Regions from separate parts of the Cobetia sp. D5 genome, predicted to be linked through region 2. Evidence: riboswitches for the same ligand, from Rfam matches in the RefSeq annotation. Region 2 holds a riboswitch; the other holds the start of a gene.
The links. Region 2 has a riboswitch for thiamine pyrophosphate ahead of thiC (phosphomethylpyrimidine synthase ThiC). Riboswitches for the same ligand answer to the same signal wherever they lie in the genome.
Positions count from the first base shown of each region.

Region 1: linked by a shared signal. The riboswitch ahead of U0O11_RS05970 (ABC transporter ATP-binding protein) and the one ahead of thiC (phosphomethylpyrimidine synthase ThiC) in region 2 are both predicted to bind thiamine pyrophosphate.

Region 1 is NZ_CP142020.1:1,408,827-1,414,124, forward strand. It holds gene U0O11_RS05965 (ABC transporter permease) at 28-795, opposite strand; gene U0O11_RS05970 (ABC transporter ATP-binding protein) at 792-1,544, opposite strand; TPP riboswitch at 1,603-1,716, opposite strand; gene U0O11_RS05975 (hypothetical protein) at 1,917-2,882, shown strand; gene U0O11_RS05980 (potassium/proton antiporter) at 3,020-4,729, shown strand; gene U0O11_RS05985 (GGDEF domain-containing protein) at 4,921-5,298, shown strand, end outside.
Region 2 is NZ_CP142020.1:3,181,645-3,186,942, forward strand. It holds gene U0O11_RS13300 (TIGR04282 family arsenosugar biosynthesis glycosyltransferase) at 1-291, shown strand, start outside; TPP riboswitch at 427-553, shown strand; gene tenA (thiaminase II) at 700-1,359, shown strand; TPP riboswitch at 1,517-1,657, shown strand; gene thiC (phosphomethylpyrimidine synthase ThiC) at 1,784-3,793, shown strand; gene U0O11_RS13315 (peptidylprolyl isomerase) at 3,923-4,201, opposite strand; gene U0O11_RS13320 (phasin family protein) at 4,402-4,770, opposite strand; gene U0O11_RS13325 (nuclease-related domain-containing protein) at 5,238-5,298, opposite strand, start outside.

The sequences.
Region 1 (5,298 bases), 1.8 Mb from region 2:
GCGGTAGTTACTCGAAGCCCAGGCGTGTCAGCTCAGGCGTGTCAGCCGGTCGCGGTGCCAGGGCATCAGGGCGCGCAGCAGCGCATCCAGCGAGAAATAGAGCAGCAGGGAGAAGGCGACCAGCACCAGCAGGGCGGCGAACATGAGGTCGATTTCCATGCGCGCGTTGGCATTGAGCATCAGATAGCCCAGCCCCTGACTGGCACCGGCCCATTCCCCGATGACGGCGCCGATGGGGGCGGCGGTCGCGGCCATGCGTATGCCGGAGGCCAGTGCCGGCAGCGCGGCGGGCAACTGGATGTGGATCAGTCGGCGCCATGGACTGGCGCCCAGGGTATGGGCAAGATCCAGCCAGCCCTGTCGGGTCTGGCGCAGGCCGTCGTAGCCGGTGGAGGCGACCGGGAAATAGATGATCAGCGTCGCCATCACCACCTTGGACAGCATGTCATAGCCGAGCCACAGCACCAGCAGCGGCGCGATCGCGAACAGCGGTATCACCTGGCTGATCAGCAGCATCGGCAGCAGCGTGCGGCGCAGGCGGGGAATGAAGGCCAGCGCCAGCGCGGTGGCAAGGCCGAGCAGAATGCCCAGCACCAGCCCGGCCAGTATCTCGCTGATGGTGACGCCAGCGTGATGAGCCAGCAGCGGCGCCTTCTGGATCAGCACCTCGAGCACGGCCTGCGGCGTGGGCAGAATGTAGGGCGGTACGGCGGTAACGGCAATGATCAGCTGCCACAGCCCCAGCAGGAGCAGCGCGCTGATGACGAGGTGACGCATGGCGTGCAGACGTTTCATGCGGCCTCCTCGCTATCGCGCAGGCGGGCGATCAGTTGCGCCTGCGCCGGTGGCAGGGCCGGGTCATCCAGTGGCACAGGGCGTGCGGCACCAAGCCCCGGCAGGCGTTCCAGCTCGGCGCCGTGGCCCGGGAGGCTCGATGGGCGCAGCACCAGCAGTTGATCGGCGAGGCGCAATGCCTCCAGTGGGTCATGGGTCACCATCAGGACGGTGCGGCCCTTGAGCAGGCGGCTGGCCAGATCATGCAGCTCCAGACGGGTGATGGCATCCACCGCCGAGAACGGCTCATCCATCATCACGACCGGTGCCTGCTGGTAGAGCGTGCGAGCGAGGGCGACGCGCTGGCGCTGACCGCCGGAGAGGGCGTCCGGCCAGGCCTGCTCACGGCCCTCAAGCCCGACCGCGGCCAGCAGTTCATGGGCAAGCTTGCGATTGCGCGGCCGCCGGCGCAGGTCATCGCCCAGCCACAGGTTGTCGATGACGCGCCGCCACGGCAGCAACAGGTCCTGCTGCGCCATCCAGGCCACGCGGTCGGTCAGCGGCTGACCGTCATCGGTGGCGAGGTCGAGCTGATGGAGGTCTGACATCTCCAGGCCGGCCAGCAGGCGCAGCAGCGAGCTCTTGCCGCAGCCGGAGCGCCCCAGCAGTGCCGTCCAGCTACCGGCTTCCAGACGTGCGGAGATATCGCGGAACAGCGTGTGGCCGGCGTAATCGATTCGTGCGTTGTTGAGGGTGAGTCCCAGCGACACAGGCAATTCCGTGGTCAGGCGGCGTGCCGGCAGGAGGAAGCAGGTGACGCGCCATGCAGGGCACGCGTCGGGGATTCCCTCCGCCGGTATCAACCGGATCAGGTTCCAGGGGTTGTCGCGCGACGTATCGCTGCGGCTCTCAGCCCATCCTCGGGCACCCCCATCCAGGTCGACAGTGTAACGTCACTCTCTTGCTGGTGTCTTGTCCGACGCGGGTCAGGGGCGGGGGGCGAGTCCGGTGGGCAGGGCAGAGGTGGGCAGGGCAGAGGTGGGCAGGGCAGAGGTGGCGTGCGAAACGGACTATGCCGATGTGCCACGCCTTGGGTATGCTGAGCTTTACTGTAACAAGACGTATAGCCCTAGGAGATCATCATGCCCGACACACCGGATCTCTCGACCTGTTCCAGTTATCCCGTTCCCCCACGGCGGCCGAGCACGGCTGAGGCCGTGGGCGAGCCGCGTCCCGTGCCCAGGGGCTGGCCCGAGGAGTCACTGACCCGACGGCTCTCGACCTATCTGGGTCAACCGCTCGAGCCGCTGGCACTCGCCTGGCCGGATAGCGCCAACTGGCTATGGCGCCAGCGTGGCGGCACGCCCGGCCTCATCAAGCTGGCGCGCACCGGCCCAGACCATGACCCCTTCTGGCGCGCCATGCGCGGGGTCTTCGGCGCCGATCGCTGGGCGACGCCGGAGGGGCTGACGCGACTGGCGGGCGCCTTGCCCGCGCGTTTGCCGATTCCGCCACTGCCCCTGACCTTTCTGGGGCGTCTCGATGGCGCGCCCATCTGGCACCTGCCGTGGTCCAGCGGGCAGCCGAGCGATCTCAGCATCACTTTCTGTGAGCTGCTCGGCGACCAGCTCGGTCGCCTGCATCAGGATACGGTGTCGGGCTTCGGTCAGCCGCTGGCGCAGCCGATGCCGCTGTTGCACTGGAATACCCGCGTCACGCGCTTTCTCGCCCATCACCCGCGTCGCGCGGAGCTTGGCACGCTGCTCAAGCGCACCTTCCCGGCACCGACTCGCGCGGTGTGGTGTCTGCCGGACATGCGTGCCGATCAATACCTGTGCGCCGCCACCGGCTGGGTATGGAGCGATTGGGAGGCGCTGGTGTGGGCGCCGATCGAGTTCGACTGGGCGCTGGTGGAGTTGCTGCTGGAAACGCCGGAGCAGCGTCAGGCCTTCATGAAGGGCTATTCGCGCCATGGGCGCATGATCGATCTCGATGGCCAGCGTGAACTGTGTCGTGCGCTGTTGTGGGCGATGGAGGCCTTCGGTCCGCGGTCCTATGCTGAGCTTGCGGCAGCCCCTGCCTGGGTCTCGCCGCGCAGCCTGGCGTGAAATCCGCGTGCTGCACGCTGCAAGTACATGAAAGGTGTGAAATTTCTCTGCAGCCCCATCGCTGACATGGAATACTGTGGGTGAGTCGTCGTGGACGTCACTCGAGATCTGATGTAGGGCTTGGCGGGGGAGCACTCGTGGTAGAGAACCTGAATTATTATTTCTTGCTGGCAGGCACGCTGATCGCCTTGAGCGTGTTGGCCAGCCGCGTCTCGGCGCGTCTTGGCATGCCGCTGCTACTGCTGTTCCTCGGCCTTGGCATGCTGGCGGGTGAAGATGGCGTACTGGGCATCCAGTTCGACGACGCCTCATCCGCTTACATGATCGGTAACCTGGCGCTGGCGCTCATTTTGCTCGACGGCGGCCTGCGCACGCGGCTGTCCACGTTTCGTGCCGGCCTGAAACCGGCGCTGGTGCTGGCCACCGTCGGGGTCTTCATGACCAGTGGTCTGGTGGGCCTTCTGGCCATGTGGCTGTTTGATCTCACCCTGATCGAAGGCCTGCTGGTCGGGGCCATCGTCGGCTCCACCGATGCCGCGGCGGTCTTCTCGCTGCTGGGCGGTCAGGGCGTTCACCTCAATGAACGTGTCGGTGCGACGCTGGAAATCGAGTCCGGCACCAACGACCCGATGGCGATCTTCCTGACCATCACGCTGGCCGAGATCCTGACCGGTCAGCTCTCCGGCGTCGCGTCGGGCATCATGAGCTTCCTGCTGCAGTTCGGTGTCGGCGCCGCCATGGGGATCGCCGGCGGCTGGTTGATCGCCCGTCTGATGCGCTATCTGGACCTCGCGCCCGGCCTCTATTCGCTGCTGGCGCTGGCGCTGGGTCTGAGCCTGTTCGCCACCACCAACGAGATGGGCGGCAGCGGTTTCCTTGCCATCTATCTGTGCGGCCTGATGATCGGCAATCACCCCGGGCGGCATCTGGAGCACATCCTGCCGGTGCATGATGGCCTGGCGCATCTCTCGCAGATCGTGCTGTTCCTGATGCTGGGCCTTTTGGTCTCGCCCTCGACCATGCTGCAGTTCGCGCTGCCGGCCGCCATCCTCAGCGTGGCGCTGATTCTGGTGGTGCGCCCGCTGGCGGTCATCCTGTGTCTCAAGCCGTTCTTCCGCTTCCGCTGGCGTGAGCTGTGGTTCATCAGCTGGGTCGGGTTGCGAGGGGCGGTGCCGATCGTGCTGGCGATCTTCCCGGTGATCACCGGGGTCGAGAATGCCGGTCTCTACTTCAATGTCGCCTTCTTCGTGGTCATCATCTCGCTGCTGGTGCAGGGCTCGTCGCTGGCGCCGATGGCACGCAAGCTGCGGGTGGTGGTGCCGCCGGGCGCACAGCCCAGTCGCCGCAACCTGCTCGGCATCATGCCGGTCAATGACTACGAGATGCTGGTCTATCGCGTCGACAACACGGCGCTGGAAGGCGTGGCGCTGCGCATGCTGCGCTTCCCGTCGGGGGCCAAGGTCGGGGCGCTGTTCCGCAACAAGGTGCTGATCCACCCCAAGGGCAGCACCTGTCTGCATCAGCAGGATGTGCTGTGCGTGGTGGGGCGCTCCTGTGATGTGCCGAGCCTCAACCGCATGTTCAATGGCGAGAGTCTGCAGCACGAGCAACGTGCCTTCTTCGGGACCTTCACGCTGGAAGGCGATGCCAACATGCAGGATATCGCCGATGTCTACGGCTTGACGCTCTCCCAGGGCGAGCACCACCTGACCATCGCCGAATTCATCACCCGTCGAGTCGGCGGGGTGCCGGTGGTCGGCGACGATGTCGACTGGCATGGCATCCACTGGGTGGTGAACGAGGTGGAAGGCAATCGCATCACCAAGGTCGGCCTGCGACTGCACTGAGTCCGTGTCTGAGCCTGAATCTGTGTCAGGGCCTGCACCTGCGCTTCACACACTACGACGCCCCCATTGCACTGCGTGTAATGGGGGCGTCGTGTTTGGACTCATCAATATCGTATTCTGTTGATGTCAGGCCAATTTGTCCGTGACAGCGCCTGGCCACCGATTGTGGCCAGCGACAAGGAGGTGACTACATGGCCAGCCCACACCCTCATCTCGCGGGCTTTCTGCGACGATTCGAGCAATTCCCGCTCGGACTCACGGCGGATGAGAAGACCTTTCATGCCACCTTCAACGTGGTCTACGTGCTGGCGGTCAGTTGCCATCTGCTCTACGCCATCCTGCTGTTGTGGCTGGGCGAGATGGGCATTCTGGCGCTGAATCTGGCGATGCTGATCGTCGATCTGGTCTGTCTGCAGCTGCACCGTGCTCGCCGTGAAGCCCTGGCGGCCACGCTGATGGCGCTGGGCACCTGCGCGCAGATCAGCTTCTCGTTGCGCTATTTCGGCTCGGAAGCCGGGTTCGACTACTTCTACTTCGGCGCCTTGCTGTGCATCTACTCGATCCGCATG
Region 2 (5,298 bases):
GATAGCCAGCGGCTGCGCGAGGCAGCCCACAGACTGCGCACTCACGACGCGGTGCTGCAGCCCACCGACGATGGTGGCTATGGCTTGATCGGCCTCAAGGCGCCCTGCCCGCAAGCCTTCCTGCTGCCCCACTGGAGCCATGCCCATGTCTGCCGGGACACTCTGGCGCTGCTGGCCCGGGCGGGGAGAACGGCCGCTTGCCTGCCGACCAGCTGGGATGTCGATGAGCCGCGTGACCTTGCGCGACTGTCGCGCCACCTGCCGGCACTCATGGCCGACCTTGCCGCTTGAGACTTTCCATAAATAAGCCCGCTTGAGGCTCATCACAGGTTCGGCATGCCTCCCAAAGTCGTATGCATTTTTGCTCACACTGCCCTTCTTCTACGCCGCAGGGCTGTTACACTCGCTGCATCGTGACTCACATGTCACAGCTTGACGGGGTGCCGGTAAGACCGGCTGAGATGTCATGCGCAGGCAACGTCCTTGCGTGAATGACGATCCCGCCGAACCTGATCCGGCTAGTACCGGCGTAGGGATCAAGCGCGAAGCGATGCCACTCGATATCGTCACCACTTTCTCACGGTGACTGTCGGCACCTCCCCCGCTTTTCCCCTGCTCCTGTTCCGGTACTGGCCACGCTTGCGCCAGAGACCTGCCGCCCCATTACGGGTCGTCAGCACGCTCACCGAGGGATGCGTCATGCCTAGTTTCAACGACCTGACCAGTGCCTGCGCCGAGGAATGGCGTGACTATCTCGAGCACGACTTCGTTCGCCAGCTGGGCGAAGGTCGTCTGCCGGAGGAGTCCTTCCGCCATTACCTGCAGCAGGACTACCTGTTCCTGATCCACTTCGCGCGTGCCTGGGCGCTGGCCGCCTACAAGAGCCGCACCCTCGCGGAGCTGCGTCAGGCCACGGCCAGTCTCGACACCATCCTCAATACCGAGCTCGATCTGCATATCGGCTACTGCAGCGAGTGGGGCATCAGCGAGGATGACCTGAGCGAGCTGCCGGAATCCCGCGCCACCCTGGCCTATACCCGTTACGTGCTCGATTGCGGCCAGCGCGGCGACCTGCTCGATCTGCACGTGGCGCTCGCGCCCTGCCTGATCGGCTACGGCGAGATCGCCGAGTGGCTGCTCGATCAGGACACCACCGAGATCGAGAACAACCCATACGCGGACTGGATCGCGATGTACTCAAGCGATGACTTCAAGGAAGCCGTCGAAGCCGAGCGCGAATGGCTGGATGCGCGCCTCTCGGAGGCCTCGGAGCGCCGACTGGGTGAGCTGGTCGATGTCTTCCGGGACGCCACGCGACTCGAGATCGACTTCTGGCAGATGGGCCTCGATCGCGCTTGAGTCATCACAGACTGACGTCCCGGCACTCGCCATGAGCCGCTCGGGATGACGCCATCCCCATGGATGGCACGACTGACAGGCCAACAGAGCCTGGATGCGAGAATGCTCCCCGTGGCAAGCCTGACGCTTCGGGCAACACCCTCGCATTGAAATCTGCACACGCTTGACGGGGTGCCGGTGGAACCGGCTGAGATCCTGCATGCATGCTTCGCCGCCCTGACGCGCGAGCTTGCCAGCAAGGGGTCCCGTGGAACCTGAACCGGTTAGGACCGGCGTAGGAATCAAGCTGATGGCCAGCCGCTGCGCGCGGCCGCCTCGCTCCCGGGCCACCTGCTGGCAAGGAGTCGGCGACGACCATCCTCTCCCTGCGCACGGTCTTCCCATGATGACGTCAGCCGTGACGTCGCCCTTTGAGGAGACCTGCATGAGCACTGCCCCGACGACACAAGACCCGCAAGCCACCAACGCCGCCGAGTCACCGCTCGCCTCGCAGCCTGAGGCTGCCCCCAAGGCACGCGCGCGCGCCGGTCGCAAGGATGGCAGCCGCCATCTCGCCAGCGAAGCACGAGTCGACGCCGCCGCCATCGCGCCGCTGAGCGGCTCGCGCAAGATCTATATCGAAGGCTCCCGTCCGGACATCCGCGTGCCCATGCGCGAGATCGGCTGCTCGCCGACCCAGACCTCCAGCGGCCTGGAAGAGAACCCGCCGATCGTCGTCTACGATACCTCCGGCCCCTACACCGATCCGGCGGTCGAGATCGACATCCGCCGGGGCCTGGCGCCGCTGCGCGAGAAGTGGATCGAGGAACGCGGTGATACCGAACAGCTCAATCAGCTGAGCAGTGAATATGGTCGCGTGCGCCAGGCCGACCTGCGCCTGTCGTCCCTGCGCTTCGAGCTGGACCACCGCCCGCGTCGTGCCCTGCCGGGCAAGAATGTCACCCAGCTGCACTACGCGCGCCAGGGCATCATCACCCCGGAGATGGAATACATCGCGATTCGCGAGAATCAGCGTCGTATCGCGCTGCGTGAGGAATATCAGGGCAGCGAATCCGTCGAGAGCATTCTGGGCCACCAGCACCCGGGCCACAGCTTCGGCGCCAACCTGCCCGACGAGATCACCGCCGAATTCGTGCGTGAGGAAGTCGCATGCGGCCGCGCCATCATTCCCGCCAACATCAATCACCCGGAAAGCGAGCCGATGATCATCGGCCGCAACTTCCTGGTGAAGGTCAACGGCAACCTGGGCAACTCGGCGGTCACCTCCTCCATCGAGGAAGAGGTCGACAAAATGACCTGGGCGATCCGCTGGGGTTCCGACACCGTGATGGACCTCTCGACCGGCGCCAACATCCACGAGACCCGTGAATGGATTCTGCGCAACTCTCCCGTGCCCATCGGCACGGTGCCGATCTATCAGGCGCTGGAGAAGGTCGATGGCGTGGCCGAGAACCTCGATTGGGAGATCTTCCGCGACACGCTGATCGAGCAGGCCGAGCAAGGCGTCGACTATTTCACCATCCACGCCGGCGTCCTGCTGCGCTATGTGCCGCTGACCGCCAGCCGCGTGACCGGCATCGTCTCGCGCGGCGGCTCGATCATGGCCAAGTGGTGTCTGGCACATCACGAGGAAAGCTTCCTCTATCGTCACTTCGAGGACATCTGCGAGATCTGCAAGGCCTACGACATCAGCCTGTCACTGGGCGATGGCCTGCGCCCGGGCTCGGTGGCCGATGCCAATGACGCCGCCCAGTTCGGTGAGCTCGAGACGCTTGGCGAGCTGACCAAGATCGCCTGGCAGCACGATGTCCAGGTCATGATCGAGGGCCCGGGTCACGTGCCGATGCACCTGATCAAGGAGAACATGGACAAGCAGCTCAGCGAGTGTGACGAGGCGCCCTTCTACACCCTCGGCCCGCTGACCACCGACATCGCCCCGGGCTACGACCACATCACCTCCGGCATTGGTGCCGCGATGATCGGCTGGTTCGGCTGCGCCATGCTCTGCTACGTGACCCCCAAGGAGCACCTGGGCTTGCCCAACAAGGACGACGTCAAGACCGGCATCATCACCTACAAGATCGCCGCGCATGCCGCCGATCTGGCCAAGGGCCACCCGGGCGCGCAACGCCGTGACAATGCGCTCTCCAAGGCACGCTTCGAGTTCCGCTGGGAAGACCAGTTCAATCTGGGCCTGGACCCGGACACCGCGCGCAGCTTCCACGACGAGACGCTGCCCAAGGACTCGGCCAAGGTCGCCCACTTCTGCTCCATGTGCGGGCCGAAGTTCTGCTCGATGAAGATCACCCAGGAAGTGCGCGATTACGCCAATGAGCATGGTCTGACCGGCGATGCCGACAGCGTGATGGCCGGCATGCAGGAGCAGGCCGACAAGTTCAAGCGTGAAGGCAGCCAGCTCTATCAGGAGGTCTAGCCAAGTGCCTGACGCACAGGAAGGCTGACATTCCGAGCGACACAAAAAACGCCCCGACCAGTGATGGTCGGGGCGTTTTCGTCACATCCTGCCACACGCTCATGACATCTCATGAGCGTGACAGAAGGCTCACGTGCGGCTGGTGACTTCCAGCAGGTGATAACCGAACTGGGTCTTCACCGGGCCCTGCACGGTGTTGATCGGGGCGCTGAACACGACTTCGTCGAATTCCTTGACCATCATGCCCGGGCCGAAGGCACCCAGGTCGCCGCCACTGCGGCCGGACGGGCAGGAGGAGTGCTCGCGAGCGGCATCAGCGAAATCGCGGCCGTTCTCGATTTCGGTCTTGAGAGCTGCACACTGTTCTTCGCTGGAAACGAGAATATGACGCGCTGTGGCCTGTGCCATGTCTATCACCTGTCACTGATCGAATAAATGCCGCCGGCAATCACCGGCGGCGTGGCAGGTCATTGTGGCCCAAGGCAGCGCTCGCCGCTAGCGTCGCGCGCCTCCCCACCTGCTCAGCGATATCCCAGACACGCGAACGCCCACCCGGAAGACCGGATGGGCGTTGGGGACGCTCGCCTGAGAGCGTCGGCAGCAGTCGCTTACTTGGCGACTTTCTGCATGGCCTCGGAGGCGGACTTGGCGTTGCTTTCTGCCAGTTCCTGACCTTTCTTGGCGTATTCCTGGTTCAGCTCGACCACTTTCTGGGTGTCGTTCTGCAGCTTCTCGCCCAGAGTCTTGACGGTTTCCTGCTGCTCCTTGACGAAGTTCTTCAGACCTTCGCTGTCCTTGATCTCGAGCATGGAACGCGCCTGGGTCAGGGAAGCATCAGCATAGGACTTGGTCAGTTCCATCTGTGCGCCGATCAGCTTCTCGCTGTAATCGATGCTCAGGGCGCTGAACGCACGCAGCGGAGACAGGAACATATCGTCGAACTGCTGAGCGGACTTCTCGAAGTTGGCATTGAACATGTAGGCACCCTCCAGGGTATTGGCATCACGCTGAAATGAACCGGAGCGTTGCTCCGTTCGGTTATCAGGACTGAACCGGGCTGGTGCACCGTAGTGACCGAGCCATCATTATCAAGCCGTCACTATCGAGCCGTCGCGGTCAGATAGTGCTATCGACCAGGTTCCATCCTCGCTGCAACGCAGCATAAGACAGTCTTTGTTGCACTGCAACATCAAAAACATCGCAACGACTGATCTGTACGCCCTGGTTGATGCAGTGGCTTGATTGCACTGGAGAAAAACAATCAGAAGTTGAAAAGAAAATTGACGCCTTGGGGCCCCGTCATGCCACACACCACGCCCTGGAACGCCAGACTGGGCCAAAGTGCTGGGCCATAGGGCTGGGAGGATAAAGGGCTAGGACAGAGGGCTGAGGCAGAAGCCCGAAGCTGAAAGCCTGAACTTGAGGATAGCGCCGTGCTGCTGCCTCACTGGCATGAGGCGTCGCGACAGCGTTTGCAGAGCAGGCGCCCGCCCAGCGCGCGTGCC